Regions from separate parts of the Streptomyces flavofungini genome, predicted to be linked through region 1. Evidence: predicted binding sites of a transcription regulator. Region 1 holds the regulator's gene; the other holds the start of a gene.
The links. Region 1 encodes HspR, which represses chaperone genes until heat shock. Its sites were predicted from a motif close to TTGAGNNNNNNNNNCTCAA; they were not measured.
Positions count from the first base shown of each region.

Region 2: dnaK (molecular chaperone DnaK) is a predicted target of HspR. The motif match lies at 11,055-11,073, and genes of this name have one in related genera.

Region 1 is NZ_CP128846.1:4,410,826-4,425,708, forward strand. Features, by position in the region: gene QUY26_RS18310 (helix-turn-helix transcriptional regulator) at 1-835, shown strand, start outside; gene QUY26_RS18315 (helix-turn-helix transcriptional regulator) at 893-1,864, shown strand; gene QUY26_RS18320 (hypothetical protein) at 1,897-2,436, opposite strand; gene QUY26_RS18325 (MmyB family transcriptional regulator) at 2,433-3,107, opposite strand; gene QUY26_RS18330 (MBL fold metallo-hydrolase) at 3,420-4,400, opposite strand; gene QUY26_RS18335 (LuxR C-terminal-related transcriptional regulator) at 4,744-5,823, shown strand; partial or broken gene QUY26_RS18340 (response regulator transcription factor) at 5,834-6,139, shown strand; gene QUY26_RS18345 (hypothetical protein) at 6,446-6,964, opposite strand; gene QUY26_RS18350 (heat shock protein transcriptional repressor HspR) at 7,167-7,622, opposite strand; gene dnaJ (molecular chaperone DnaJ) at 7,627-8,823, opposite strand; gene grpE (nucleotide exchange factor GrpE) at 8,908-9,648, opposite strand; gene dnaK (molecular chaperone DnaK) at 9,648-11,519, opposite strand; gene QUY26_RS18370 ((Fe-S)-binding protein) at 11,876-14,143, shown strand; gene QUY26_RS18375 (FG-GAP repeat domain-containing protein) at 14,322-14,883, shown strand, end outside.
Region 2 is NZ_CP128846.1:1,712,758-1,727,640, forward strand. Features, by position in the region: gene pqqB (pyrroloquinoline quinone biosynthesis protein PqqB) at 1-376, opposite strand, end outside; gene pqqA (pyrroloquinoline quinone precursor peptide PqqA) at 387-524, opposite strand; gene QUY26_RS06635 (aldo/keto reductase) at 850-1,632, shown strand; partial or broken gene QUY26_RS40905 (tetratricopeptide repeat protein) at 1,966-2,547, opposite strand; gene QUY26_RS06640 (CU044_2847 family protein) at 2,833-3,171, opposite strand; gene QUY26_RS06645 (bleomycin resistance protein) at 3,364-4,065, shown strand; gene QUY26_RS06650 (class I SAM-dependent methyltransferase) at 4,143-5,054, opposite strand; gene QUY26_RS06655 (class I SAM-dependent methyltransferase) at 5,421-6,164, opposite strand; gene QUY26_RS06660 (4a-hydroxytetrahydrobiopterin dehydratase) at 6,397-6,756, opposite strand; gene QUY26_RS06665 (ADP-ribosylglycohydrolase family protein) at 6,924-8,039, opposite strand; gene QUY26_RS06670 (helix-turn-helix domain-containing protein) at 8,068-8,955, shown strand; gene dnaK (molecular chaperone DnaK) at 9,016-11,004, opposite strand; gene QUY26_RS06680 (OsmC family protein) at 11,327-11,752, opposite strand; gene QUY26_RS06685 (S8 family peptidase) at 12,101-14,883, shown strand, end outside.

The sequences.
Region 1 (14,883 bases):
GCGGCCCGATGGACACGGCGATCGTCGGCTGTTGCCGACTGCACCGGCTGTGGCCCTTCCTGAACTGCTCGACGCCCTCACGGACCGCATCAGGGAGTTCCGCCGCCGCGAACTCACGCTGGCTGCGGCGTTCAAGCCCTTCGTAGAACAGGAACGCAACCATCCGCGTCCGCCGCACACATCCGGGATCACCGTTCTACACGGGCTGCTGACTATCAACGAGGCCATAAACCGTGCCCTGGACAGCTCTCACCGCGAGCTCATCACCGTCCAGCCGGGCGTCCGGCGCCTCGACACGGATCCGACGGACGCAATCCGCCGCACGAAGGCGTTCATCGACCGCGGCGGAGGCAGCCGCACTCTCTACCAGGACACAGCGCGCTATTCGCCGTGGGTGATGAACTACTACGAGCAACTCGGCGGCCAGGCGGAGGTCCGCACACTCGACGAGCTACCGAAACGGCTCCTCGTCTTCGACCGTGAAGTGGCCTTCATACCGGGCGACCGGGAGCGCAGGACAGCCCTCATGATACGCACCCCCGCACTGGTCTCCCATTTCGTCACGACGTTCAACTTGATGTGGCGCCTGGCCACTCCGCTGTTCCCGAAAGCGGCTCACGAGCCCGCCCACAACGGAATCACCTCGCGCCAAAGAGCCATCGCCGCCCTCCTCACCGAAGGCCTCACCGACGCCGACATAGCCGCCCGCCTCGGCATGAACGTCCGCACCGCCCGCGTCCACATCGCCAAGCTCTCGGCAATCCTGAAGAGCACCAGCCGCGCCCAGCTCGGATACCTCATTGGTCGGTCAGGCATCCTCGACCAGAATCACTAGTCGGCGGGCGGCCGACGGCGGCGGCGGTGAGGGTGGAGAGGGACGGCGGAGGCAGTGGTGGAGCACAGACCCCACGAGGGCGGTGAGTTGTGCGAAGCGGGCAGGGGACTCTACGTCCACGCGCTGCGGTCGGGGCGGATTCGCGTCGAGGACGCCCGCGAGGCGCCCTGCCTCGGTGAACTGGGCCTTCTCCAGGCGGACGGGGAGCCCGCGCAGTGGCTGCTGCCCGTCGCCCCGTCCGTGGCCCTGCCGCGGATCCTGCACACCATCGACGCGAGCATCACCGCGCAGCGGCAGCGGGAATCGCGGCTCGCCGACGCCTTCGCGCCGCTGATGGACCTCGGGGGCGAGCGCGCCCGTACCGCGCACTCGTCCGGAACGACCCTGCACACGGGCACGTCCCGCATCAATGAGGCCATCGACCGCGTGGTGTCCCGGTCGAGGTCGGAGGCGCTCGCCGTCCAGCCGGGAGGGAAGCGGTCCGCCGAGGAGCTGGTGCGCTCGCTGCCACGGGTGAACCACATCCTGTCCCGGGGCGGCCGTATGCGCACGCTCTACCAGCACACGACGCGCTACTCCGGTCCGGCGCTCGCCCACTACGAGCAGCTGGTGGGCGACGTGGAGGTCCGTACGCTCGACGAACTGCCGCACCGCATGATGGTGTTCGACCGCGCCGTGGCCTTCATCCCCGTCGGCAACTCCCCCGACGTCGCACTCGAGATACGCCAGCCGGCCGTCGTCGACTACATGGTCGCGACCTTCGATCTGCTGTGGCACCTCGCCGTCCCCCGCTGGCCCCAGCCCATCCCCAAGGCCACCCCGCACGGCCTCACCCCGCGCCAGCTCTCCATCGCCGCCCTCCTCACCGAAGGCCTCACCGACGCCGACATAGCAGCCCGCCTCGGCATGAACGTCCGCACCGCCCGCGTCCACATCGCCAAGCTCTCGGCGGTCCTGAAGAGCACCAGCCGCGCCCAGCTCGGCTATCTCATCGGCAAGTCGGGCATCCTCGACCGCGCGCCCGGCTGACCCGCCCGCCGGGGAGGGGCCTCGGGCAGGCCCTAGTGATAGACCGCCCGCTGCAACGGCAGCCCCAACGCCCGCAGCGCCGCCCGCACCACGGACTCCGCGTCCAGGCCGTCCGGCCCCAGGTCGAGCACCGCGGACTGTTCCCACCGCACGGACGAGGGGCGGCCCATGCTGACCTGCCAGGCGGGGCCGCGGTCGTCCAGGGCGATGTTGAGGACGCGGACCACGGAGACCTTGGCGACGACCTGGAGGGGGAAGTCGCCTGCGAGCATCTGGCGGTCCACGACCCAGGTCACGGGATAGCCGCGGCCGTTGAGGTCGGCGGCCATGGCGTGCAGCAGCGCGGCGAGCCCGGCGCGCTCCAGGACCGGGCCGATCGGCTCGATCCGGCCGACCGGGCCCATCGGGTCGATCTGGTCGATCTGGTCGGCAGGGTTGCCCTGACCGCACTTACCACCCTTACCGCCCTGGCCGGCCGTCAGCGGCTTCGTCGGGCCGGGGCCGTCGGCCGCCCCCGAGCCGTCCAGCACATCAGCGTCCTTCGTGGCCCTCGCGGCCTTCCCCAGCCTCATGCCGGCGACGGCTTCTCGTCGAGCGGGTCGAAGAGCAGGACGACGTGGCGGGCCCCCGGCGAACTCGCCGGTTCCGAGACGACCATCGTGATCTGCCCGGGGCCTTTTCGCGGGTGGTACAGGGGCCGGACATCACCGTCCGGGTGGATGTAGACCTCGGTGCTGCGCTCGTAGATGGGGCCCGCGTACTTGTCCCGTTTGACGTCCTCGTTCAGCTGGGCCAGGGAGCGGTTCTCGGGGTGCTGAATGTGGGCGAGCCGGACCTGGTTGAGAATTCCCGGCGCCCACCGGGTCTCCCAGTCGATGAGAATGTGATCGCGGGCCTCGTCGGCGAGCGCCATCCACCGCATGGTGTTCTCCGGCGGTATGCCGCCCTCGAAGATGTCGGCGAACGGCTGGTTGTACGCGACCAGGTCCCATTGGACGTTGCTCACGTACGAGATCTCGCGCTGTCCGGAGACGGCCCGCTGCCACGCGGCCGCGGCGGGCATGCGGACGCCGTCCCTGGGGTCGAGGGGATGCGGCGGCCGCTGGCCGAGGCTGAGCAGATAGACCTGGGTGAACTCGTCCTCGCTCATGCGCAGGATGCGGCCGACCTCGCGCAGATACTCGTCGCGCGGCGACATCTTCCCGCTCTCGAATCGGTGGTAGGTGCCCACCGACCGATTCATGAGGATGTCCATGTCGGGCTGTGCGAGACCGCGAACTCGGGGCCCGGGGCGCCCCGACGGCTTCGGCGTCAGACCCACTTCCGCGGGTGTGATTCTGGAACGCAGTTCTTTGAGTATGCGACGCAGCGCTTCCTCGTCCACTGCGTCCCCCTTTCCCGCTTCCCCGCTGCCCGCTCCCCGTCGCCGCGCGCACGGGCCGCCACGCGCGCGGTGCCTGCACCATAAGCCCAAACGAGTCACCGACCAACAGATCGTAATCATCGGGCTCTTCCCCGTAGCGCGCGGGTCGGGGGGAGGCGCGGGGCGCGGGGGTCAGCGGGCCGCGACGGTGGCGTGGTGGTCCGCGTACGCCCAGCGTGCCGCCTGCGTGGCCAGGTCCACCATCTCGATGGGCGCCGCGGCCCCGCCGAGGCGGTGGTACTCGATGAACGTCAGCATCACGACCCGCTCCGGCGCCCCGAGGCGCGGGTGGAATCCGGCCGCGAGGATGTCCGCCGCGGCCTCGTACGCGCCGAGCCCCCGCCCGTGCCGCTCCTTGATCTCCCCTTCGAGCTCCCGCAGATAGCCGACGTACGCGCGCACCCCGTCGGGGCCGATGACGCGCCCGTGGCCGGGCACGATGTGCTCGGCGTCGAGGGCGAGCACCGCCTCCGCGGCCCGGACGACCTCGGCGAGCGGCCCCTCCCAGTGCACGGGGTGGTCGCCCTCGAAGATGACGTCGCCCGCCATCACGACGCCCTGCCCCGGCAGATGCGCGACCAGGTCCCCGGCCGTGTGCGCCGGACCCACTTCGAGGAGGCGCACTTCGATGTCCCCGACGTGGAAGTCGTAGGAGCCGTTGAAGGTGACGGTGGGCGGGACCACGGTGATGCCGGTGTAGTCGTACGCCCCGAAGCGTTCGCGCGCGTACCAGCCGAGCGGGTTGTCGGGCTCGCTCGCGTGCACCAGGTACTGCATCTGCTGCGGGGTGATCTCGCGGCAGTGGCGTTCGAGGCTCGCCTGGGAGCTGATGATCTCGGCGCCGGGGAAGAAGGCGTTGCCGAAGCAGTGGTCGCCGTTGGCATGGGTGTTGACGATCGTGCGGACCCGGGCGCCCGCGGGCAGGGCGCGGTCGGCGGCGGCGATGAGCGCGCGGGTCATGCGCTCGTCGTACGGGGTGTCGATGAGCGCGGTGTCGTCGCCCGAGGAGATGAGCAGGCAGTTGGCGAGGCCCCAGGAGCCCGCGGCGCCGCGCGGCGCCCAGAGATACAGTCCGTCGCCGCTCAGGGCGGTGAGGTCCACAGGAAGGTCCATGGACGTATTTTCGTCGGGAGTCGGGGGTTCCCCCGCTGTGGGGATGGCCACACCGGGCACTCGGTCGGCACGGAGCCGGAACACAGTCGGAACGGAGCCAGAACGGAGCCAGATTTGATTTAATTTTGAATTATTGGTTCGTCATCGCAGGAGATAAACCCGCCATTGATATCAGTTGTCTCGTTGACAAGGATGACGAGACACGAAGGATGACAGCTCACGAAGGATGACGGCCCAGGCTCACAACTCGCGGGTCCCCGCCCGCGGGTGACGGCTCGTCGGTGACACCCGCCCGCGGCCTCCGTCATTCGCGCGAACACTGCAATCCGAGCAGGGGGAGCATGTGCAGGACGTAGCGACGCAGGCAGCCCCCACCCTCCGCGGCGGGCCGCAGCACACGGCCGGGATCCGGCTGACCGGGCCCGCCCCGACCGGGGAGCCCGCCGCCCGCCACCACGTGCCGCACGAGCCCGTGGACGTGTGCGAGGCAGGCCGGGCGCTGTACCTGCGCGCCCTTCAGGAACGCCGGGTTCCCGCCAAAGCCGCCGCCGCGACCCCGTGCCTCATCGACACCGGGCTCCTCCACCCCGACCCCGACGACGCCGGCTGGCTGCGCCCCACCCCGGCCGCGGTCGCCCTCCCCCGGCTCCTGGAGGACATCGAGGGCCGCGTCGCCCGCCAGCGCGGCCGGGCGACCCGGCTCGCCGCCTCCTTCGAGCCGTTCCTGCGGCTCGGCGCCGACCGGGCACCGGCCCCCGCGGCGTCGCCGGTCACCGTGCTCAAGGGCGTCCCGCGCATCCGGCTCGCCGTCCGGCAGGCGATGGCCGCCGCGTCCGAGGAGATCCTCGGCATCCAGCCCGCCGACTCCAGGCCGCGGCTCCTTCCGCACAACGAGCCCTGGCGCCTCGCGGAGTTCGCCGAGCGCGGCGGGCGCGTGCGGGTGCTCTCGCTGCCGCGCACGGCCGACGACGCGCTGCCCGGACTGCGGCAGCCCGGACCCGCGCGGCCCACCGGCCGTGAGGTCCGCGCGCTCGACGAACTCCCGCCCTGCCTCCTCGTCTTCGACCGGGACGTCGCCTTCATCCCCGCCGTCGAGGACGGCTCGGTCGCCTTCGAGCTGCGCTCCACCGCCCTCGTCAGCTATCTCTCGACGGCCTTCGACATCCTGTGGCGCCTGGCCACGCCCCTGTACCGCGACGAGAACCCGCCCCCGCCCACACAGGACGTCAGCGACGTCCAGCGCGCCATCGCGCACCTCCTCACCGAGGGCCACACCGACGCGGAGGTCGCCCGGCACCTGGACATGAACGTCCGCACGGTCCGGCTGCACGTGGCCAGGCTCGCCACCCTCCTCGGCAGCCGCAGCCGCACCCAACTCGGCTATCTCATCGGCCGCTCGGGCCTGGTCGAGCACCACCAGTAGGCGCCCCGCGCCCGCCGTCGTCGGCTGTCTGGTCGCGCTCTTCGAGAGGCTGTGGCGCCTCGCCACGCCGATGTTCCCGCACCCGGCGGCGCCGCAGCCCGCCAGGGACGGCGTCACCGCCCGGCAGCGGGCCATCGCCGAACTCCTCGTCGAGGGCCTGACGGACGCCGAGATCGCCGACCGGCTCGGCATGAACGTGCGGACCGTACGCGTCCGCATCGCGAAGCTCACCAGCACCTTGGGCAGCAGCAACCGCACGCAACTCGGATTCCTCATCAGTCGCTCAGGAATCCTGCGACCCGGACACCCCATGTGAATCACGATCGTCCGTATTTGCTGCCACTTGCACCCACCTCCGCCCCTTGCACCGCAACAAGTTGACGGTAGCGGAGCGTGGGCGGGCCGTTGCATCGTGGTGACGGCGGCAGGGAGCGGCCAGAGCCCTCTCAGGTACTGGAACCGACCGCTTCCCGCAGCCGAGTGACTCTGTCGTGGTCTCCCCCCGCAGGGTCACGCTTCCCTAAGGGGTTGCCCCGGTCCGGCTACGCCCCGTGGCCGACCGGGGCGCTCGCACTTCGGGGGGAGTGAGCGCCCCGTCCCACGGGCAGCCCGGGCGGGCTGCTCAGGCGTGGGCCGCGTTGTCGTCGGCCCACTCCTGCAGCAGTCGCTCCCGCTCGTCCCTGCGGGGCGAGCCGCCCTCGTGCGCGCGGCCCCACGCGGCCATCGCGGCCAGCGTGGTCATGAGCGTGGCGGCGCCCTCGGTGAGGCGGGCGAGCAGGGCGCGCGAGAGGTCGTACTCCTTCTGGGAGTAGCCCGCGGCCGCGGCGACGTACGCCGTCAACTCGATCTCCTCGTCGGCCGTTGCGACGCACACCGTCATCGTCGGCGCGTCGTCACCGCCGCCGAGGCCCATCGTGAGCGCCATGTCGACGACGGCGCCCACCTGCCGCTTGAGGGAGCGCACGGGCACGTCCTCGACGGTGAGCTCCTGGACGTCGTCCCACAGCCACAGGCCGGACTGGCCGTGCCCGATGCCGGCGATGCCCTCGGGCGTCAGGCGCACACCGGGGGCGAGCCCGGCCGGTTTCGAACCCACGTACACATCGCCCTCGGCGATCCAGAACAGCCCCACCATGGCCATGGTCTTCCAGCTCCCCCTGTGCCGAGCACAGCGCTTGATTCGATCGCGCGGTCGGGTGAGACGGGCTGGTCAGGGGCGCCCCGCGCCCGGCCCGCGGTCCTCGCGCCGCGCTCTGCCCACTATAAGGAGGCACGCGAGAGGGCCGGGAGTTCCCGAGGGAGCTCCCGGCCCCGACAGAGCACGGTGCGCACGCCGGCGCGCGTCACGCCTCCGGCGACCTCTTCGGCCGCCACACCACGAGCGCGCTGGTCTGCTGGACGTCCTGGTACGGCACGAGGTCACGGCGGTAGGAGGCGTGCACCGCGGCCTCGCGCTGCTGCATCGCCGCCGTGGCGCCCTCGACGGCCGCCGACAGCTCGGCCACCCGGGACTGCAGCGCCGCGACCTGGTTCTCCAGCTCGATGATGCGCTTGATGCCCGCGAGGTTGATGCCCTCTTCCTGCGACAACTGCTGGACGGTGCGCAGCAGTTCGATGTCGCGGGCGGAGTACCTGCGGCCCCGGCCCGCGGTGCGGTCGGGCGAGACCAGGCCCAGGCGGTCGTACTGCCTGAGGGTCTGCGGGTGCAGGCCGGAGAGCTGGGCCGCCACCGAGATGACGTACACCGGGGTCTCGTCCGTCAGTTGATACGGGTTGCGTCGGCGGCCGTCCCGCTCCATGAGGTCACGCTCCCTTCGCGGCCTTGAACAGTTCTGCCCGCGGATCGGTGTCCGCAGTCGCCTTCCGGTACGCCTCCAGCGCTTCCTGCGCCGCGGGCGTCAGCTGGGTCGGCACGGCGACCTCGACGGTCACCAGGAGGTCCCCTCGGGTGCCGTCCTTGCGGACCGCGCCCTTGCCGCGGGCGCGCATGGTGCGGCCGTTGGGCGTGCCGGGGGGCAGCTTCAGGGTGACGGGCGGGCCGCCGAGCGTCGGCACCTTGACCTCGCCGCCGAGCGCCGCTTCCGCGTACGTCACCGGCACGGTCACCGTCAGGTTGTCGCCCTTGCGGCCGAAGACCGGGTGGGCGTCCACGTGGACGACCACGTACAGATCACCGGCGGGGCCGCCGCGCTCGCCCGGGGCGCCCTTGCCGCGCAGGCGGATGCGCTGGCCGTCGCTGACGCCCGGCGGGATGCGGACCTGCATGGTCCGCGAGGACTTGGCGCGGCCGCTGCCGTGGCAGACCTCGCAGGGGTCCTGCGCGATCAGGCCGCGGCCCTTGCAGTCCACGCACGGGTCGGTCAGCGAGAAGCCGCCACCGCCGCCGCGCGAGACCTGTCCCGTGCCCACGCACGTCGGGCAGACGCGCGGGGTGCCGTTCTTGTCGCCCGTGCCCGAGCAGGCCTTGCACGGGGCCTGGGAGGACATGCGCAGCGGAACCGTCGCGCCGTCCACCGCCTCCGTGAAGCTCAGCGTGACCTCGGACTCGATGTCCTGGCCGCGGCGCGGCTGGGTCCGCGTGCCCGCGGTCGCGCCGCCGCGGTTGAACAAGCCCCCGAAGACGTCACCGAGGCCGCCCCCGAATCCGCCGGCGCCCGTCGTCCCGCCCCCACCAGGGGCGCCGCCTCCGAAGAGGTCGCCCAGGTCGAAGTTGAACGATCCGCCGCCGGGGCCTCCGGGGCCCGGCCTGAATCCTCCGCCGTTGCCGAAGAGCGCGCGGGCCTCGTCGTACTCCTTGCGCTTCTTGGGGTCGCCGAGGACGTCGTTCGCCTCGGAGATCTCCTTGAAGCGCTCCTCGGCCTTGGCGTTGCCCTTGTTGGCGTCCGGGTGGTTCTCGCGAGCCAGCTTCCGGTACGCCTTCTTGATCTCGGCTTCGGTGGCGTCCTTGGGGACGCCGAGGACCTTGTAGTAGTCCTTCTCGATGAAGTCCTTGGTGCTCATCCCCGACGTCCCTCCTTCCCTGTCATCCGGCGGGCCCCGGCGCCGAGGTCGCCCTCGGCGCCGAAGCCGCCGTCCGTGTCGGCGTCAGCCCTCGTCCGGGCCACCGCTCTCCTTGCCCTTGGCGTCCGTGGTGTCCGCGGCGCCGTCGGCCTTGCCCTCCACGTCCGCGGACGCGCTGTCGTCGCCCTCGGCCGCGCCGGACTCCGCCGTCTCCGGCTTCACCGTCTGCGCGCCGGGCTGCGGCTCGGCCACCGCCACGCGCGCGGGGCGCACGACGCGCTCGCCGATGCGATACCCCGGCTGGAGGATCGCGACGCACGTCGTCTCCGTGACGTCCGGTGCGTAGCTGTGCATCAGCGCTTCGTGGATCGTCGGGTCGAAGGGCTCGCCCTCCTTGCCGAACTGCTGCAGACCCATCTTGGCGACGACGGTCTCCAGCGCCTCGGCGACGGACTTGAAGCCGCCGACGAGTTCGCCGTGTTCCCTCGCCCGGCCGATGTCGTCGAGCGTGGGGAGCAGTTCCGTCAGGAGGTTCGCCGCGGCGATCTCCTTGACCGTCACCTTGTCCCGCTCCACCCGGCGGCGGTAGTTCTGATACTCGGCCTGCAGCCGCTGGAGATCCGCGGTGCGCTCGGTGAGCGCGGTGCGGACCTGGTCCAGCTGGGCGGTCAGGCCCGCGATCTGGCTTGCGTCCCCGGCCGGGGCCGCCGGGCCCTCCTCGGTGGAGGGCCCGTCGGCCTGCGGCGCCTTCTCTTCAGGGGTGGCGCCGGAGGGGACGTCGGGCTGCTCGGCGTTCTCGCCGAAGCCCGGGGTCTCCTCCGTCATCAGGCAGCGCCGCCCTTCGCGTCACCGGGCTTCTCGTCGTCGACGATCTCGGCGTCCACGACGTCGTCTTCCTTGGACATGTTCGGGGCCTCGGCACCCGGAGCGGCACCCTCGGGGCCGCCCGCGGCCTGCGCGGCCTGGGCGTCGGCGTACATGGCCTGGCCCAGCTTCTGGGAGACGGCGGCGACCTTCTCGGCGGCCGTGCGGATCTCGGCCGTGTCCTCGCCCTTGAGCTTCTCCTTCAGCTCGCCGACGGCTTCCTCGACCTCGGTCTTGACGTCGCCGGGGACCTTGTCCTCGTTGTCCTTGAGGAACTTCTCGGTCTGGTAGACCAGCTGCTCGCCCTGGTTGCGGGTCTCGGCGGCCTCGCGGCGCGACTGGTCCTCCTCGGCGTACTTCTCGGCCTCTTCGCGCATCCGGTTGACCTCGTCCTTCGGCAGCGAGGAGCCACCGGTGACGGTCATCTTCTGCTCCTTGCCCGTGCCGAGGTCCTTCGCGGTCACGTGCATGATGCCGTTGGCGTCGATGTCGAAGGCGACCTCGATCTGCGGGACGCCGCGGGGCGCCGGGGGCAGACCGGTCAGCTCGAACATGCCGAGCTTCTTGTTGTACGCCGCGATCTCGCGCTCGCCCTGGTAGACCTGGATCTGCACGGACGGCTGGTTGTCCTCCGCCGTCGTGAAGATCTCGGAGCGCTTCGTCGGGATCGTGGTGTTGCGCTCGATCAGCTTGGTCATGATGCCGCCCTTGGTCTCGATGCCGAGGGACAGCGGGGTGACGTCGAGGAGCAGGACGTCCTTGACCTCGCCCTTGAGGACACCGGCCTGGAGGGCGGCGCCGATGGCGACGACCTCGTCCGGGTTCACGCCCTTGTTGGCGTCCTTGCCGCCGGTCAGCTCCTTGACGAGCTCGGCGACGGCGGGCATGCGGGTGGAGCCACCGACGAGGACGACGTGGTCGATCTCGGAGAGCTGGATGCCCGCGTCCTTGATGACGTTGTGGAACGGCGTCTTGCAGCGCTCCAGGAGGTCGGACGTGAGCTGCTGGAACTGGGCGCGGGTGAGCTTCTCGTCCAGGTGCAGGGGGCCCTCGGCGGACGCCGTGATGTACGGCAGGTTGATCGTGGTCTCCGTGGAGGAGGACAGCTCGATCTTCGCCTTCTCGGCGGCCTCGCGCAGGCGCTGGAGCGCCATCTTGTCCTTGGAGAGGTCCACGCCGTGGCCGTTGTTGAACTGCTTGACCAGGTAGTCGACGACGCGCTGGTCCCAGTCGTCGCCACCGAGGTGGTTGTCGCCGTTGGTGGCCTTCACCTCGACGACGCCGTCGCCGATCTCCAGGAGGGACACGTCGAAGGTGCCGCCACCGAGGTCGAAGACGAGGATCGTCTGGTCGTCCTTGTCGAGGCCGTAGGCCAGGGCGGCCGCGGTCGGCTCGTTCACGATGCGCAGGACGTTCAGGCCCGCGATCTCGCCGGCCTCCTTGGTGGCCTGGCGCTCGGAGTCGTTGAAGTACGCCGGGACGGTGATCACGGCGTCCGTGACCTTCTCGCCCAGGTACGACTCGGCGTCGCGCTTCAGCTTCTGCAGGATGAACGCGCTGATCTGCTGCGGGTTGAAGTTCTTGTCGTCGATGCCGACCTTCCAGTCAGTGCCCATGTGGCGCTTGACGGAGCGGATGGTCCTGTCGACGTTGGTGACTGCCTGGCGCTTCGCAACCTCGCCGACCAGCACTTCACCGTTCTTCGCGAAGGCGACGACGGACGGCGTGGTCCTGGCACCCTCGGCGTTGGTGATGACGGTGGGCTCGCCGCCCTCCAGAACGCTGACGACGGAGTTAGTCGTGCCCAGGTCGATGCCGACCGCACGTGCCATTTCAATGCCTCCAGATAACTTCTTGAGTGGAACTGGCTCAAGGATGCATCAGGGGTTGCCCCGAGTCAACAGACCTGAGCCGGGGCGACTCAACTCTTATCTTCCGCTTACGCGCAACCCGGGGGCTCGTGCGGGGAGACGCCGCACAGGGCGGCCGCGGTTGCCCGGCGAACCCACGCGGCCGTACGGAAAGGTCACCGCCCGAGGCGCGCGGCAAGGGCAGCCTGAGCGACGCAGATCACCGCCTGGCTGGCTACAGTGCGGCGATGTAAGTGGGTAGTCTCAGACGGACTGCATAAGTTACCGCTTAGTAATACGTTGGATTGCCCACCCTCGCAGGCCCGAGGAGCCCCGAAATGCAACTCGCCGCGATCATCGTGTCGCTGGTCCTCATCGCAGTCGGCGTCGCCCTGTTCGGCCGTGCCATCCTGCAGATCTACCAGTTCATGCGGCTCGGTCAGCCCGTGCCCGCGGGAACGAGGACCGACGCGCCCGCCGAGCGCACCCTCACGGTGGCCAAGGAGTTCCTCGGCCACACCCGCATGAACCGGTGGGGCGTCGTCGGTGTGGCGCACTGGTTCGTCGCGGTGGGCTTCTTCTCACTGCTCCTGACGATCGTCAACGCCGTCGGCCAGCTCTTCAAGGCCGACTGGATGCTGCCGATCATCGGTGACTGGGCGCCGTACAACATGTTCGTCGAGTTCCTCGGCACCATGACCGTGCTCGGCATCCTGACCCTGATCGTCGTCCGGCAGCTGAGCCGCCCCGACCGGCCGGGCCGCAAGTCCCGGTTCGCGGGCTCCAACACCGGTCAGGCCTACTTCGTCGAGACCGTCATCCTCATCGTCGGCGTCTGCATCTTCATGCTGCACGCCCTGGAGGGCGCCCAGCACCACGTGGACGGCTACGAGGCCTCGTTCTTCATCTCGTACCCGTTCGTCTCGTGGTTCGGGGGCATGGACGTCTCCACGCTCCAGAACCTCACGTACTTCTTCGCCGGCCTGAAGATCGCGACCTCCTTCATCTGGATGATCACGGTCGCCCTGAAGACCGACATGGGCGTCGCCTGGCACCGCTTCCTGGCCTTCCCCAACATCTGGTTCAAGCGCGAGGCCGACGGCTCCACCGCCCTCGGCGAGCTGCTTCCCATGACGTCCGGCGGCAAGGAGATCGACTGGGAGGACCCGGACGAGGACACCGTCTTCGGCGTCAGCCAGGTCGAGCAGTTCTCCTGGAAGGGCCTGCTCGACTTCTCCACCTGCACCGAGTGCGGCCGCTGCCAGTCGCAGTGCCCCGCCTGGAACACCGGCAAGCCGCTCTCCCCGAAGCTGCTGATCATGTCGCTGCGGGACCACGCGCACGCCAAGGCGCCCTACCTGCTCGCGGGTGGCGGCAAGTCCATGGAGGGCGAGGAGAAGGCCTCGGCCGAGCAGCTCGCCGACGTCCCCGCCGCCGCCCTCGCCGAGGCCGAGCGCCCCCTCATCGGCACCCTCGAAGAGAACGGCGTCATCGACCCCGACGTCCTGTGGTCCTGCACCACCTGCGGCGCCTGCGTCGAGCAGTGCCCGGTGGACATCGAGCACATCGACCACATCGTCGACATGCGCCGCTACCAGGTCATGATCGAGTCCGCCTTCCCGTCCGAGGCGGGCACGATGCTCAAGAACCTGGAGAAGAAGGGCAACCCCTGGGGCCTCGCCAAGAAGCAGCGCGTGGAGTGGACCAAGGAGGTCGACTTCGAGGTCCCGATCGTCGGCAAGGACGTCGAGGACCTCACCGAGGTCGACTACCTGTACTGGGTCGGCTGCGCGGGCGCCCTGGAGGACCGGGCCAAGAAGACCACCAAGGCCTTCGCGGAGCTCCTGCACATGGCGGGCGTCAAGTTCGCGATCATGGGCGGCGACGAGAAGTGCACCGGTGACTCGGCCCGCCGCCTCGGCAACGAGCCGCTGTTCCAGCAGCTGGGCGCCGAGAACGTCGCGATGCTGAACATGGCGTACGGCGAGGACGACGACGATCCGGAGACCAAGAAGCCGAAGTCGGCGAAGAAGATCGTCGCCACCTGCCCGCACTGCTTCAACACGATCGCCAACGAGTATCCGCAGCTCGGCGGCGAGTTCGAGGTCATCCACCACACGCAGCTGCTCCAGCACCTCATCGACGAGGGCAAGCTGATCCCGGTCACGCCGGTCGAGGGCCTCATCACCTACCACGACCCCTGCTACCTGGGCCGTCACAACAAGGTCTACACGCCGCCGCGCGAGATCATGGACAAGGTCCCGGGCCTGCGCCAGCAGGAGATGCACCGCCACAAGGAGCGCGGCTTCTGCTGCGGTGCCGGCGGCGCGCGGATGTGGATGGAAGAGCGGATCGGCAAGCGCATCAACACGGAGCGCGTGGACGAGGCTCTCAGCCTCAACCCCGACATCGTGTCGACGGCCTGCCCGTTCTGCCTCGTGATGCTGACCGACTCCGTCAACGGCAAGAAGAACGATGGCAAGGCCAAGGAGTCGCTCCAGGTCGTGGACGTCGCCCAGCTCCTGCTCGACTCCGTGAAGACGCCGGTGGACCCGGCGGGCGAGGAGGAGTCGGCGGACGCGCCGGAACCGGAGCCGGTGAAGTAGCCAACCAGGACAGGTTCTGTCCTGGACTCGGACAGGTTCTGTCCTGGACTGTGTGTGGGGAGGGGCCGGTTTCGCCTGGGGGCGGGACCGGCCCCTCGTCGTTCGTGTAAACCTGTGGTGCGGCTGATGCTGTCGTGAGCATGAAGAAGCCATCGGGTGACGCAGGGGTGGGTGCGGCATGAAGGGTTCCGGAAGACGTCTGCTGGCCGTCGTCGTGGGCGGCGTCCTGGTTCTCGCGGGCTGCGGGGGCGGTGGAGGCGGCGACAAGTCCCCCTCCCGTCCGGCGGCCGCCGACCTCGCGGGCAAGAGCGCACCCCACCAGCCCGTCCCGCGCGGCAAGGGCAGCAAGGTCGACGACGACTTCAACGGCGACGGCGCCAGGGACCTCGTGCTCGACGCGCTCGCCCATCGCGGGCACGGCGACGACCCCGGCATCGGCGTCGTCTACGGCAGCCGGCGCGGACTGGTCCCGGGCGCCCGCCAATTGCTCACCGCGCGCGCCAACGGCGCCCGTACGAAGGGCCGGTTGCCCGCCGCCTTCGAGTCCGAGGCGTCCTGCGACCTGAACGAGGACGGCTTCACCGACCTCGTCGTGTCGACGGACCCGCCCTACGACGGCCAGGGCCGGCCCCCCGTCCCCCTCCAGCTCCTCTTCGGCTCCCCCGCGGGCCTCACCGGCAAGGCCGTGAAGCTCCAGGTGCCCGCGCGGGCCCGCCTCGGAAACGACTGGGCGGACCAGC
Region 2 (14,883 bases), 2.7 Mb from region 1:
CGAGGCGGTCCCGGACGGCGCCGAGCACGGGCGCGGTGGCGAGCACGTCGACGCCGTCGCGGGCCTCCCGCAGCCGGGCGATGCCGAGGGTGTGGTCGAGTTCGGCGTCGGTGAGGACGACGCCGGCGAGCGGGGAGAGGCGGGTGTCGGCCCCCGGCCCCGCGTCGGGGAGCAGGCCGGGGCAGGACTCGATCTGCTCGCCGATGTCGGGGGTGGCGTTGACGAGGTACCAGCGGCCCGGGCTCGCGCGCAGGGCGAGCGAGGCGTGCAGGCGGCGGCGTTCCGGGTGGGCGCGTGCCCCGGCACAGCCGGGGCACGCGCAGTTCCACTGGGGGAGTCCGCCGCCCGCCGCGGTGCCGAGCACCTGGAGCAGCATCGGTGCGGGTCTACCGGTCGGCGAGGCGGTACGCGGTGACCTCGAGCGAGGTCTCGACGACCGTGAACTCGGGGGTCTGCCAGCCGGTGGGCCCGGTCTCGGGAGAGACGGCGGTGACCTCCGACGTCTCCATCTCGTGAGTGTTCATGTGCGTGTTCCTACCCTTCCTGAAAAGTGGGGGTTCAGGAGTCACTGGGACAAAATGCCGTGCACGCGCCCAGGGTGTTCACATGGATGGCCTGTGTTCAGCGACGTGCAACAGAGTTGCGTCATGACGGGACGCGGTCAATGGTTCGGACCGATAAGGTCGGAGCTATATCTAGCCATTCTCAGGGCGCCGGAGAGCGGCAACGCCACGCCAGGAATGCGACACGGGCCCTGATCGTTGACCATGGACGTACCACCCGACGACGTATAAGGATCGAGAGCTCGTGAGCAAGGTCCCCCCGATCATCCTGAACAACGGCATCGAGATGCCGCAGCTGGGCTTCGGTGTCTGGCAGGTGCCGGACGACGAGGCGGAGCGGGCCGTGGCGACGGCGCTGGAGTCCGGGTACCGCAGCATCGACACGGCGGCCGTCTACGAGAACGAAGTGGGCACCGGCAAGGGCATCGCCGCCTCCGGAATCGACCGCGACAAGCTCTTCGTCACGACGAAGCTCTGGAACGACCAACAGGGGTACGACTCGGCGCTGCGCGCCTTCGACGCGTCCCTGGAGCGGCTGGGCCTGGACTACGTCGATCTGTACCTGATCCACTGGCCCGTGCCGTCCGCGGACACGTACATCGACACGTACAAGGCCTTCGAGAAGATCCTCGCCGACGGTCGCGCCAAGTCCATCGGCGTCTCCAACTTCCTTCCGGAGCACCTGGAGCGCCTCATCGACGCCACGTCGGTGATCCCGGCGGTCAACCAGATCGAGCTGCACCCCCACCTCCAGCAGCGCGCCTCCCGCGAGTTCCACGCCCAGCAGGGCATCGCCACGGAGGCCTGGTCCCCGCTCGGCCAGGGCAAGGGCCTCCTGGAGGTCCCGGCGATCATCGCCATCGCCCAGAAGCACGGGCGCACGCCCGCGCAGATCGTGCTCCGCTGGCACATCCAGCTCGGGAACGTCGTCATCCCCAAGTCGGTGACGCCCTCCCGCATCAAGGAGAACATCGACGTGTTCGGCTTCGAGCTGGACCCGGAGGACATGGCGGCGATCAGCGCCCTGAACGAGGACCGGCGGCTCGGGCCGGACCCGGCGGAGATGTAGCCCTGGAAGTCCGTGCCGGTCCGCACGGACGGGTGAGTTCCGTGGACCACCCGCGTCGGCCCTTCGGGGTCTGCGCAGGTGGTCCAGTTCTTCGCGGACCCTGAGGGATTCGGGGTGGTCGGGGCCGAGTGCGGGGGCGACGTGCCGGGCGGCCCACTCCAGGAGGGCGACCGCCTGCGGGACATCGCCCACGACGGCACAGCGGTCCACCGCCCTGCGGTACGTCACGACGGCGCCCTGCGGGTCGCCGGCCTCCACGGACAGCGAGGCGACACGGCGGACGGCGGCGAGCGTGTCGGGGTGCAGCTCGCCCGCCGCGCCGCGCCGCAGCTCCAGTGCCCGCGCGTACGCGTCGAGGGCCAGGTCCAGATCGTCGGCGTCCAGGTGGACGCGGGCCAGGGCCTCCAGGGTCGCCACGCTGTCGGGGTGGTGTCCGCCCAGCGCCGCCGTCCTGAAATCCAGCACCGTCTCGTACAGCGCCAACGCGCCCCCTACGTCGCCGACCTCGCGCAGGGCGCCCGCGAGCCGGTCGTACGACAGCCAGGTGCCGACGTGCCCGTCCCCGAGGGATCTGATCCAGGCGTCGAGGACGCGTTCGCGCAGCGCGATGGCCCTGGTCCAGAATCCCGCGGAGCTGAGCGCGTCCGCGAGGCGTTCCATCGTGAGCAGGGTCTGCGGGTGGTCGTCGCCCAGCTCGGCGGTCCAGCCGGCGAGCGACTCCTCGTACAGCGCGATCGCCTGCTGCCAGTTCTCGCCCGCCACGTGCACCGCCGCCAGCCGGTCCCGCAGGCCCAGGGTCTCCGGATGCGTCTCGCCGCGCACCGCCGTGCTGTGCGCCAGCGCCTCCTCGTACGCATCGATCGCCCGGGGCCGGCCGGGCTCGGAGCCTTCGTACACGGACGCGAGATCGCTCATGGCCTCGATGGTCCGCGGATGGTCGTCCCCGAACGCCAGCGCGGAGGCGGCCAGCGCCGACTCCGCCTCGCTCTGCGCCCGCTCCTGGTCGCCCGCCCCGCGCGCGGCGGCGGCGAGCCTGCCGCGTACGTCGATGGTGAGCGGATGCCCTTCGCCCAGCGCCCTGCGGCACTCCGCCAGGGTTTCCTCGTACCGGGACACCGCCTTTACCGGGTCGTCCTCCAGCACGGTGCCGGCGAGGCCCGCGCGGGCGGCCAGCGCGTGCCGGTCGTTGCATGTCCGCCATTATTCGCCTTGCGCGCCCTCGCGGGACCAGGTCAGCTTGACGGTCAAGTGCCCCTCGGCGGCGGTCTTGGCGATGACGGCGCCCGCGGCGGCGCTCAGCTTGACGCCGAACTCCAGGGATATCTCATCGGGGTCGAGCGCCTGCGTGCGGAAGGTCCGCAGGGCCGAGAGGGCGGCACCGCGCACGTTGTCGAGCGCCGACTCGAACCGGCCCTCCACGTCGTGGATCTCGCCGTTGCCGTCCCGCCGCGACACGGACCTGTACCCCGGATCCTTGGAGTCCACCTCCACGACGACCGGCCCCTCGTCCGACTCCCACCGCATCAGCTCGTTCGCCATGCGCCCCCCTGGGTCAGGTGTCCTGCTCCCCTGCCTCCACGATCCCTCAACACGTGCGCCGATACGCGAGAGTGGGCAAATGCGTCCGCCATTCGTCCCGGGCGAGACCGCCTCCGGCGCGTTCACAGGCCCGGTCGGCGCTCGGACAGCAATCCTCACGCAGCCTATTCAACTTTGACTAGACTGTCCGGCATGGCCGAGAAAACCATCCCTCTCCTGCCCTGCGTGACCGTCCAGCCGATCGTCGACTTCTACACCGCCCTCGGGTTCGAGACGACCTACCTCCAGAAGAGCCCCTACGCGTACGCCGTCGTCGAACGCGGCACCGTGGAGCTGCAGTTCTTCGGCATGAAGCAGTACGACCCGGCCGAGTCGATCTCGGGCTGCTACATCCTCACGGACGACGTGGAATCCCTGCACGCCGCGTTCCGCGCGGGGCTCAAGGCCGCGTACGGGAAGATCCCCAGTCGTGGGCTGCCGCGCATCGGGCCGCTCAAGGACATGTCGTACGGGGTGCGGCAGTTCCTGATGACCGACCCGGCGGGGAACAGCATCCGCGTCGGCCGGCAGATCAGCGAGGATCAGTCGCACCGGCCCGCGCCGAAGGAGACATTCGCGCGGGCCCTGCACATCGCGGACGTCTTCGCCGACTCCAAGGAGGACCTCGCGGGCGCCGCGAAGGTCATCGACCGCGCCCTCGCCCTGACCGACGAACGGCCCACCCCCGCGCAGCTTCTGCGGCTGCTCGTGCTGCGCGGGGACATCGCCCAGCGGCTCGGCGAGGACGCGCTCGCGGGGCAGTTCCTGGAGCGGGCCGCCGGGGTCGACCTCACGGAGGAGGAGCGGGCGGAGGTGCGGGACGCGTTGGTGCGGTTGGAGGAGTTGCGGGGGTGAGGGCGTGAGGGCGGCTGGGGGGTGAGGGGGCGGTGACGGGGCGCGGGCCTCGATCTCGCCCGCCCCCGGCCCCGGCCTCACGCCTCCCGGACCGCGACGTGCACCGTGTGCGCCGTCAGCAGGAACAGGTCGGCGCGCCGGTGCAGGCTCTCGGGGTCCTGCGGGTCGAGGAGGCGGTCGAGGGTGGCGCGGTCGTCGGAGTCGAGGATCGGGTTCTCGGAGTCGGCGGCGAAGTCGCGGTAGCGGCCGAACGTGGTGATGATGTGGTCCCGGGCCGCGTCCGGCAGCGGCGCGGGCAGGTCGACTAGGAAGCTGCGCGTCGCCACGTGACGCAGGCCGGCCGCCGTGAGCAGCGCGGCCCAGTCCTCCGTCGCCTCCTTCGCGCCCGGCAGGTCGGCCCGCATCCGCGCGAACCACTCCTCGTTGGCCGCGTCCAGGCGGGCCTGGAGCCCGGGGCGGCCGATGCCGAAGTCGCGCGGCAGGCTGCGCGGCGCGAGGCCCCCTTCGAGGATCGCGAGCGTGCCGCCGGGCGCGAGCCGGTCCGCGAGCGCCGCGAGTGCGGCCACCTGGTCGCCGACATGGTGCACGGAACGCGCCGCCCAGATGAGGTCGGCGGGCGGCAACTCGCCGAGGCCGTTGGGGAGTTCCGCGCGGTGCGTACGCACCCGGTCCGCCAGGCCGAGGCGCGCCGCGCGCTCCACCGTGCGCGCGAGCAGCGCCTCCTCGGGGTCCGCCGCGATCACCTGGGCCTGCGGGAACACCTCGGCGAACAGGCAGGCGACGACGCCGGGGCCGCTGCCCGCGTCGACGATCAGGGACGGGTCGCCGTCGGCGGAACCCTCGTCGGCGCGACCTCCCTCACCAGCAGCGGCCCCGTCACCAGCGGGGCGCTCACCCTCGCGTACCGCGCGCAGGTCCCGCAGCCAGGCCGCCACCTCGCGGTACACGGGGGCCGTGACCTCCGCGTTCTGCTCCAGAACGGGGGCCATGACGGCCCAGTCGATGTCGGCGTGCCCGTGGCTGTGCCCGTGACCTGCCCCCTGCCCATGACCGGTCCCGTGGCTGTGCCCAGGACCGGCTCCATGACCGTGCCCGGCCCCGAGGCCGTGCCCATGACCGGCCCCATGGTCACGGGCGGTCTCACGCCCATCCCCGTGGCCGTCCTCATGCCTCTGCGCCACGCCCTCACGCTCCGCCACCGTCACCGCCGCCTCTCCTGCGTTCTCGGCGCTTCCGCACCCTTCGTGGTTACGACGCCAGCCTGCTCCCCGTGCGCCGGTTCCGGCCAGTCGCGTTGCCGTTTCGGCAAATGGTGGAAGAAGCGTCCGGGAGGGGCCGTCGCCGGTGCCTCAGCCTCAGCCCGGCGACTTGCGGAACGCCTGGAGTGTGAACTGCGGGTCGGGGCGCCGGGCTCCCTGGTCCGGTAGCTCCGCGAGGCGGCGCTCGAAGCGGGCTGCCAGCGGGCTGTCCGGCGGGACGCTGGTGAACCAGCCCCGGCGCAGGTCCTCGATCGTGCTGCGGGGGCTGCGGCCCTGGCCGTGGCCGAGGAAGCGGGTCCGGCCCGCGCGGGTGAGGCCGTACGCGGCCGCGTACTGCTCGACGCGGGCCGCGCCGTCCACCGGTGCCCTGACGGGGCGGCCCGCGAGCACCGCGTCGATGTCGCTGCCCACGTCGTGCGCCGCGGCCTTGTCGACGGTGGTGACGAGGACCCCGCCGGGCCGCAGGACCCGCGCGCACTCGCCCACGACGGCCGCCGCCTCGTCCGGGTCGGGCAGCAGGTGCAGCAGCCACACCGCCGACGCCGCGTCGAACGTCCCGTCGCGGAACGGCAGGCTGCGGCTGTCCCCGAGCACGATGCCGCCGGGCACGCGGTCTGCCGCCATCCGCGCCATGGCGTACGCCGCGTCCACACCCACCACCCGCAGCCCCGGCCGCGCCACGAGCCGCCGCGTGACCAGGCCCGTGCCGCAGGCCACGTCGAGCAGCGCGCCCGTCCCCGCCGGCAGCAGCGAGCACACCGCCTCGGCGGCGGCCACGGCCCGTGGCTCACCCCCGCGCGACGCGTCGTACCGCACCGCCTCCTTGCCGTAGTCGAGCATCAGGCACCCGCTCCGTTCCCCGCGCGGCCCCGGCCGGGCCCCGGTCCGGGCGGAAGGCTTCCCGCGGGCCGCGAACCGGGTGGGCGCCGCATGGCCGTGACCGGACCCGACGAGCGCCGCACGGCCACGCCGGGACGTACCCCCGGCCCTCCGGGAAGCGTCCCTGGCGGCAGTGCGCGTCCTGCCGCGGCGGCGCGCGCCTGCCCGCCCCGCCGCCCCGTTCCGTACCGCATCATTCCGCTCCGTGGCCCGTCGCCAGCGCCTCGACCCTGCGGGCCAGTTCGAAGTCGAGGTCGGTGAGGGCGCCGCCCGCGCTGTGGGTGTTCACGGCAAGCGCCACGGTGTTGTAGCCGAGGGTCACTTCGGCGTGGTGGCCCAGTTCCTCCTGGACCTGGGAGACGTGCACGACGAACGCGGTGGCCGCGAAGTGCGAGGGGAGGCGGTAGGCGCGGGTGAGCTTCACCTCGGCGGCACCGGATCCGGCGGAGGCGGCAGCAGCACCGGCCTCCGCGTGGCCCGATGCGAGCGACCAGCCGGGAAGCTCGGCGAGCCGGTCCTCGATCTCCTTCTGCGAGAGCGGTTCGAGAGGCATGGCCGCGCTCCTTCCTGCGTTTGTGCGGGTGGGGACCTTGTCGTGCCAGCGTGCCACAGCACCTGCCGGGCGGAGCGGCGCCAGCACGCCCCCGCGGGCCGCCGCCGCACACATCCGGCCGCGGCACCGAAGCCCCCGCCGCGCGACCGCTCCCGCCCAGCGGGCCCTCAGCGCCGCACGCACTCCCCCGCCAAGTCGTCCGCCACCGCCGCGATCACCGCGCGCCCCTCGGTCAACCGCACCCACTCCTGGGGCAGTTCGTGGTCGCCGCGCAGCGCACCGACGAGGTTGCCGCAGACGGAGCCGGTGGAGTCGCTGTCGCCCGAGTGGTTCACGGCCAGGAGCAGCGCGTCCTCGACGACGGGGGTGACGAGGGCGGCGTACACGCCGATGGCCAGGGCCTCCTCGGCGATCCAGCCCTCGCCCAGGGACGCCACGCGCTCGGCGCTCGGCTCGCCCGCGGCGGCCAGGTCGACGGCGGCAGTGAGGGCGGTGGACGTCTCCTCGTGCCCGGCGTACCGGGCGAGCAGCCGCAGGGTGCGCAAGGCGGCGCCTTCCAGCGAGTCGCCCTCGACGAGATGCGCGACGATCGCGGCGAGCGCGCCCGCCGCGTAGTAGCCGGTCGGGTGGCCGTGGGTGATCTGGGCGCAGCGCGCGGCGAGTTCGAAGGCGCGGTCGGCGGGTGCGCGCGTGAGGCCGAAGGGCGCGGAGCGCATGACGGTGCCGCAGCCCTTGGAATCGGGGTTGACGCGGCCGCGCGGGCCGAGTTCGAGGGCGGGGTCGGGCACGTACCCCTGAGCCAGGCCGCTCAGGCAGGCGTTGCCGGGGGCGCGCCGGGCGTACAGCCAGGCCTGGGAGCTGAGGTCGGCGGGGTCCGGTGGCCCTGGCGGGGTGTCCGGCCGCGCGTCCTGCGTCGGCCCGGGGCGCGGGTCGGGGCCCGGCTTGTGCTGGGTGTCCAGCCAGCGCAGATACGCCTGTTGGACCAGCGCGGGCGCCGCGCCCCCGATGCCCTTGCGGCGCTCGCGGGCGTGCGCGGTCCGCAGGGCCTCCGCGGTGAACAGCGTCATCTGGGTGTCGTCGCTGATCCGGCTGAGGCCCACAGCGTTGACCACCGGCCCCCGCAGGCCGCGCGGTCCGTGCGCGGCGCGGATGGCGTCGAGGGAACTGAACTCGACCGCGTACCCGAGCGCGTCACCGACCGCGCCGCCGAGCAGACAGCCGCGCACCCGGGCCCGGTACGCGGCGGTTGCCTCCCACGACAGCGGGTCCCACGGATTCGTCATGTGCTCCTCCTCGATTACCGTCTGTGCCATGCCAACTGTCGCGCCTCGCCGTCGGAACAGTGAAGTCGGTCCCCAGAACGCGGGCACCGGCCGCGCCAAGGGCCCGCGCAAGCCCGCGCCGTCAGGGGCGGCCGAGCCGTCCGAGGTGGGCGCGCTGCTGCGCGCCTGGCGCGAGGAGCGGCGCGTCAGCCAGCTGGACCTCGCCCTGCGCGCGGACTCCTCCGCGCGCCACATCAGCTTCGTCGAGACGGGCCGCGCCAGGCCCAGCGAGGACTTCGTCCTGAAGCTCGCCGAGCACCTGGACGTGCCCGTGCGCGAGCGCAACGCGCTGCTGCTCGCCGCCGGGTACGCGCCCCGCTTCAAGCAGACCCCCCTCGACGACCCGTCGATGGCCACGCTGCGCGCCGGTCTGGAACAGCTGCTCCAGGGCTACGAGCCGTATCCGGCGCTGGTCGTCGACGCGACGTACCAGGTGGTCGCCGCGAACAGCGGCATCGCGATGCTCCTCGACGGGATCCCCGATGACCTGCTCCAACAGCCGCCCAACGCGATGCGCCTCGTGCTGCACCCGCGCGGCCTCGCGCCGAGGATCCGCAATCTGCGGGAGTGGCGCGAGCATCTGCTGCACCAGATGGGGCGGCAGATCGCCCTGCACCGGTCGGCGGAGCTGAAGGCGCTGTACGAGGAGGTGGCGGCGTACCCCGTGGCCGATCCCGGCGAGGACACGGCTGCCGACGGGCAGGTGGTGCCCTTCGCGCTGCCGCTCAGGATCGAGCACGAGGGCCGGGTGCTCTCCTTCGTGTCGTCGATCTCCACGTTCAACACGCCGATGGACGTGACCGTCGCCGAGCTGGCCATCGAGACCCTGCTTCCGGCCGATCCGGCGACGGTCAAGTACCTCCAGTCGAAGGCGTAGCGGGGCGCCGGGCACCCGCGGGAGCGGCGGCCGGGGCGGCCTTTCGGGTGCCGGCCTTCGTCAGGTCCGGGGCGGCCGGTCGTCCTTGCCGCCGCCCCGCCCGGGTCCACCGCCCGGGCCCGTGCCGTCGTCCGCCCCCTTGCCGCCCTCCGGTTCGTCCTCCACGATCTCCGCCTCGACGACGCCCTCGTCGGCGCCGCCCCGGGCCCCGGCGCCGTCCCCCTGCGGCGGGGCGTCCTGCGCGCCGCCGCCCTCCGGGCCGGGCTGACCGGGGGGCTGGTTCGCCTGCGCGGCCGCGTACATCGCCTGCCCCATGCGCTGGCTGACGGCGGCGAGCTTCTCCGCCGCGGCCCGGATGGCGAGGGTGTCGTCGCCGGTGAGCAGCGGCTTCAACTCGGCTACCGCGGACTCCACTTCGGCCTTGGTGTCGGCGGGGATGCGGCCGTCCTCGCCGCCGTTGTCCCGCAGGAACCGCTCGGTCTGGTAGAGGAGCTGCTCGGCCTGGTTGCGGGTCTCGGCGGCCTCGCGGCGCTTGCGATCGTCCTCGGCGTGCGCCTCCGCCTCACGGACCATGCGGTCGATGTCGTCCTTGGGCAGCGCCGAACCGCCGGTGACGGTCATGCGCTGCTCGCGTCCGGTGGCCTCGTCCTTGGCGGAGACGTGCATGATGCCGTTGGCGTCGATGTCGAAGGTGACCTCGATCTTCGGCACCCCCCGGGGCGCGGGCGGAAGCCCGGTGAGGTCGAAGACGCCGAGCTTCTTGTTGTACGCGGCGATCTCGCGCTCGCCCTGGAAGACCTGGATGCCGACCGAGGGCTGGTTGTCCTCGGCGGTGGAGAAGGTCTCCGAACGGCGGGTGGGGATGGTGGTGTTGCGTTCGATGAGCTTGGTCATGATGCCGCCCTTGGTCTCGATGCCGAGGGACAGCGGCGTCACGTCGAGCAGCAGGACGTCCTTCACGTCGCCGCGGATCACGCCCGCCTGGAGGGTCGCGCCGAGGGCCACGACCTCGTCGGGGTTGACGCCCTTGTGGGGGTCCCTGCCGGTGAGATCCCGCACCAGGTCGCCGACGGCCGGCATGCGCGTGGAGCCGCCGACGAGGATGACGTGGTCGACCTCGGCGAGCTCGACGCCCGCGTCCTTGACGGCCTGGTCGAAGGGGCGCCTGCAGCGGTCGAGGAGGTCGGCGGTCAGCTCCTGGAACTGGGCCCGGGTGAGCTTCTCGGTGAGATGCAGGGGGCCCTCCGCGGACGCGGTGACGTAGGGCAGGTTGATGTCGGTCTCACTGGACGAGGACAGCTCGATCTTCGCCTTCTCGGCGCCTTCGCGCAGGCGCTGCAGGGCCATCTTGTCCTTGCCGAGGTCGATGCCGTGCGCGTTCTTGAACTGCCGCACGAGGTACTCGACGATCCGCTCGTCCCAGTCGTCGCCGCCGAGCTGGGTGTCACCGTTGGTGGCCTTGACCTCGATGACCCCGTCGCCCATCTCCAGGAGCGACACGTCGAAGGTGCCGCCGCCGAGGTCGAAGACGAGGACGGTCTGGTCGTCGCCCTTGTCGAGGCCGTAGGCGAGGGCGGCGGCCGTCGGTTCGTTGATGATCCGCAGGACCTTCAGGCCCGCGATCTCCCCGGCCTCCTTGGTGGCCTGGCGCTGGGCGTCGTCGAAGTACGCGGGCACGGTGATCACCGCGTCGGTGACGTCCTCGCCGAGGTAGGACTCGGCGTCCCGCTTGAGTTTCTGCAGCACGCGGGCGGAGAGTTCCTGGGCGGTGTAGCGGGAGCCCTCGATGGTGCCGGACCCGCTGTCCGGGAAGCGCCAGCTCCCGTCGCCCATGTGGCGTTTGACGGAGCGGGCGGTGCGCTCCACGTTGGTGACCGCCTGGCGCTTGGCGACCTCACCGACGAGGACGTCCCCGCTCTTGGCGAAGGCGACGACCGACGGAGTGGTGCGGGCGCCCTCCGCGTTCGCGATGACGGTGGGCTCACCGCCCTCCAGGACAGCCACCACCGAGTTCGTCGTCCCGAGATCGATCCCGACCGCACGTGCCATGTCCAACAACCCCTTCCGACGCGGCGCTACTTCGCCCTCCAGCACAAAACTTGAGCGGGCTCTTGTCAATGCCGCGTACGGGGGCGGGGTGTGCGGGCGGAGCGCCGGGCCCGGCTGGGGCGGGCAGGCCCGGGCGGGTCGAGGCGGGTCGAGGGGAGTCGGGGCAGGGCAGGTGCGGGCAGGGCGGGCAGAGCCGGGCGGGGCGGGGCGGGTCGAGCCGGCCGGAGTGCCGGGTCCCGGTTCCCGCGCGTCCGGCGCCGGACATGGCGAAGCCGCCGGCCGGTGGCTCCGGTCGGCGGCTTCGCGGCGGTCGTGCGGGGGCTCAGGCCAGCTTGGCCGAGAGCGTGATCGTCGTGCCCGTGAGCGCCTGGCTGACCGGGCAGTTGGCCTTGGCGTCCTCGGCGGCCGAGACGAAGGCGGCCTCGTCGAGGCCCGGCACCTCGCCCTCGACGGTGAGGTGGATGCCGGTGATGCCGGTGCCCGGCTGGAAGGTCACGTCGGCGGACGTGACGAGCTTGGTGGGCGGGGTGCCCGCGCCGGTGAGGCCGTGGGAGAGGGCCATGGAGAAGCAGCTGGAGTGCGCGGCGGCGATGAGCTCCTCCGGGCTGGTCTTGCCGTTCGCCTGCTCGGCGCGGGACGGCCAGGAGACGGCCTGCTGCCCGATGCCCGAGGAGTCGAAGGTCACGGTGCCTGAGCCCTCGGTCAGGCTGCCTTCCCAGACCGTGTGTGCGGAGCGCGTGGTAGCCACGATGCCAAATCCCTTCGGTGAAGTTCCTTGGGGTCCATCCGATCACACTCCGGGGCCGGTCCGCGCGCCGGGCGGCCGCGCACGGCCGAAGGGGGGACCGGCCGCCGCGGGGCCGCCCCGCACGTCCCGGGCACGCCATGCAACGCGATGCCCTCAACCGTGCGTCTGAAGAGGTGAGTTGAGGCGCACGACCGAGCGCCTCGGCCGGACGCGACGATCGTGAGGGACACGTTGCACCAGCACACTGAGGGAACGACAGCTGGACGCGGGGCGGGCGGGGCGCCCCGGCGGCGAAGAGCGTACGCGGCGACCGTCGCCGCGGCGGCGGCCGTGGCGCTGGTGACGGGCATGACGGGCCCGGCGGCGGACCCGCAGGGCGCGCCGGACGGCCGGGCCACCGGCACGACCGCCTCCGGCCCGGGCCCGGGCTCGGCCTCCCCGCGCTCGACCGCCGGGAAGCCGGGCTCCGGCCACCGCCTCACCCTGGTCACCGGTGACCGCGTCACCGTCGACGCCAAGGGGCGGGTCACCGGGTTCCGGCCCGCGAAGGGGCGCGAGCACATACCCGTGCGCACCCGCTCCTTCGACGGGCACACGCTGGTCCTGCCCTACGACGCGCAGCGGCTCATCCGCGCGGGCAAGGTGGACCAGCGCCTGTTCGACGTCACGGAGCTGAGCCGGAAGGCACACCGCGAGGCGCGGAAGAACGGCCTGAAGCTCATCGTCGGCTACCGGGGCACCGCGGCCCGCGACGCCCGCGCCGACGTGCGCGCGGCAGGTGACACGGCGGTGCGCCGCACCTTCACGTCCCTGAACGCGGACGCCGTGACGACGCCGGAGCGGGACGCGGCCGCGCTGTGGAAGGCGCTCACCGACGAGCGAGGCACCACGGCCGCCGGGGTCGGTCGGCTGTGGCTGGACGGCATCCGGCGGGTGAGCCTGGACAAGTCCGTCAAGCAGGTCGGCGTGCCGAAGGCGTGGGAGGCCGGGTACGACGGCAAGGGCGTCAGGATCGCCGTCCTGGACACCGGCGTCGACGCCACCCACCCCGATCTGAAGGAGCAGGTCGTCGGGGCGAAGAACTTCACGCCGTCGCCGGACGCCGATGACCGGTACGGGCACGGCACCCACGTGGCGTCGATCGCGGCGGGCACCGGCGCCAAGAACCCGGCGTACAAGGGCGTCGCGCCCGGCGCCAAGGTCCTCAGCGGCAAGGTCCTCGGCGACGACGGCCGGGGCAGCGACTCGGGGATCATCGCGGGCATCGACTGGGCCGCCGCGCAGGGCGCCGACGTGGTGAACATGAGCCTCGGCGGCGGTGACACCCCGGGTGTCGACCCGGTGGAGGCCGCGATCAACAAGGTCTCCGCCGAGAAGGGCATCCTGTTCGCGGTCGCGGCGGGCAACGCCGGCGATCCGGGCTCCCTGAACTCCCCGGGCAGCGCGGACGCGGCGCTGACCGTGGGCGCGGTCGACGACAACGACAAGCTGGCGCCCTTCTCCAGCCAGGGCCCGCGCGTCGGCGACGGCGCGATCAAGCCGGACGTGACCGCGCCCGGCGTCGGCATCACCGCGGCCGCCGCCCCCGGCAGCGAGATCGAGAAGGAGGTCGGCCAGAAGCCCGAGGGCTATCTGACGATCTCCGGTACGTCGATGGCCACCCCGCACGCCGCGGGCGCCGCCGCCCTCCTCAAGCAGCAGCACCCCGACTGGAAGCAGCCGGAACTGAAAGGCGCGCTGACCGCGTCCACCAAGGCCGGCACGTACACGGCGTTCCAGCAGGGTTCGGGCCGCATCGCCGTGGACCGGGCCATCAAGCAGACGGTGATCGCCGACCCGGTGTCCCTCAACTACGGCACCCAGCTGTGGCCGCACACCGACGACAAGCCCGTCACCAAGAAGGTGACGTACAAGAACCTCGGCACGAAGGACGTCACCCTCGACCTGACCGTGTCGGCCCTCGACCCCAAGGGGCGTCCGGCGCCCACTGGGTTCTTCACGCTCGGTGCGAAGAAGGTCACCGTCCCGGCGGGCGGCACGGCCTCCGTCGACCTCACGGCCGACACGCGCCTCGGCGGCACGGTCGACGGCTCCTACTCCGCGTACATCGTGGCGAACGGCGGCGGCCAGAGCGTGCGCACGGCCGCGGCGGTCGACCGCGAGGTCGAGTCGTACGACGTGACGCTGAAGTCGATCGGCCGTGACGGGCGGCCCACGCCGCACCACGAGACGATGCTGTCGGCGATCACCGGCGCCGGCACCGGCACGAACCTCTTCCCGCACGACCCGTCCGGCACTGTCACGGTGCGCGTGACCAAGGGGAGTTACCTCCTGGACTCCGCGGTCTACGTCGATCCGCAGAACGGGGACAAGGGCATCGACTGGCTGGTCCGGCCCGAGCTGACCGTCGACAGGAAGCTGACGGTCACGCTCGACGCCCGCAAGGCCAGGCCGGTCGACATCACCGTCCCGGACCGCGGTGCGAAGCTCGCCTTCATGGACGCCCGCTACACCTACCAGGGCTACGAGATGGGCGCCCTGCGCGTCAGCGCCTTCCAGAACATGCGCACCGCCCACCTCGGCCCCGCCGTGCCCGACGGCCTCGGCCAGCAGTGGCTCGGCACCTGGCGCAAGGGCGCCGACACCGCGTACGAGATGTTCCTCGGCGGCGAGGTGACCAAGCTCGCCACCGGCTTCGTCAAGCACCTCAAGCCCACTGACTTCGCGACCGTGAAGGTGAGGATGGGTGCGTCGTCGGCGAACAAGAAGGGCATCCTGAGCGCGGCGGGCTATCTCCCGGATGTGGGCGGCATCTCCATGGTCCCGCCGGTGCAGAAGCTGCCGCGCACCAAGACGCTGCATCTGTCGGCGCTCGGCAAGGTGACGTGGGGTCTCAACTTCGAGCAGTACGGAGGCGTCGACGAAGAGGGCAACCCGCTCGTCGACGCCTACTACTGGTTCAAGGAGCCGCGCGCCTACAAGGCGGGGCGCAGCTATCAGGAGTCGTTCGGCGTCGGCGTGTTCGGCCCGCGTGTCGGTGCGGGTGAGGGCGTGTTCCGGGACGGCTCGAAGCTGTACGGGGACCTGCCGCTGTTCGCCGACGGGAAGGGCAATGCCGGCTGGACGGACCT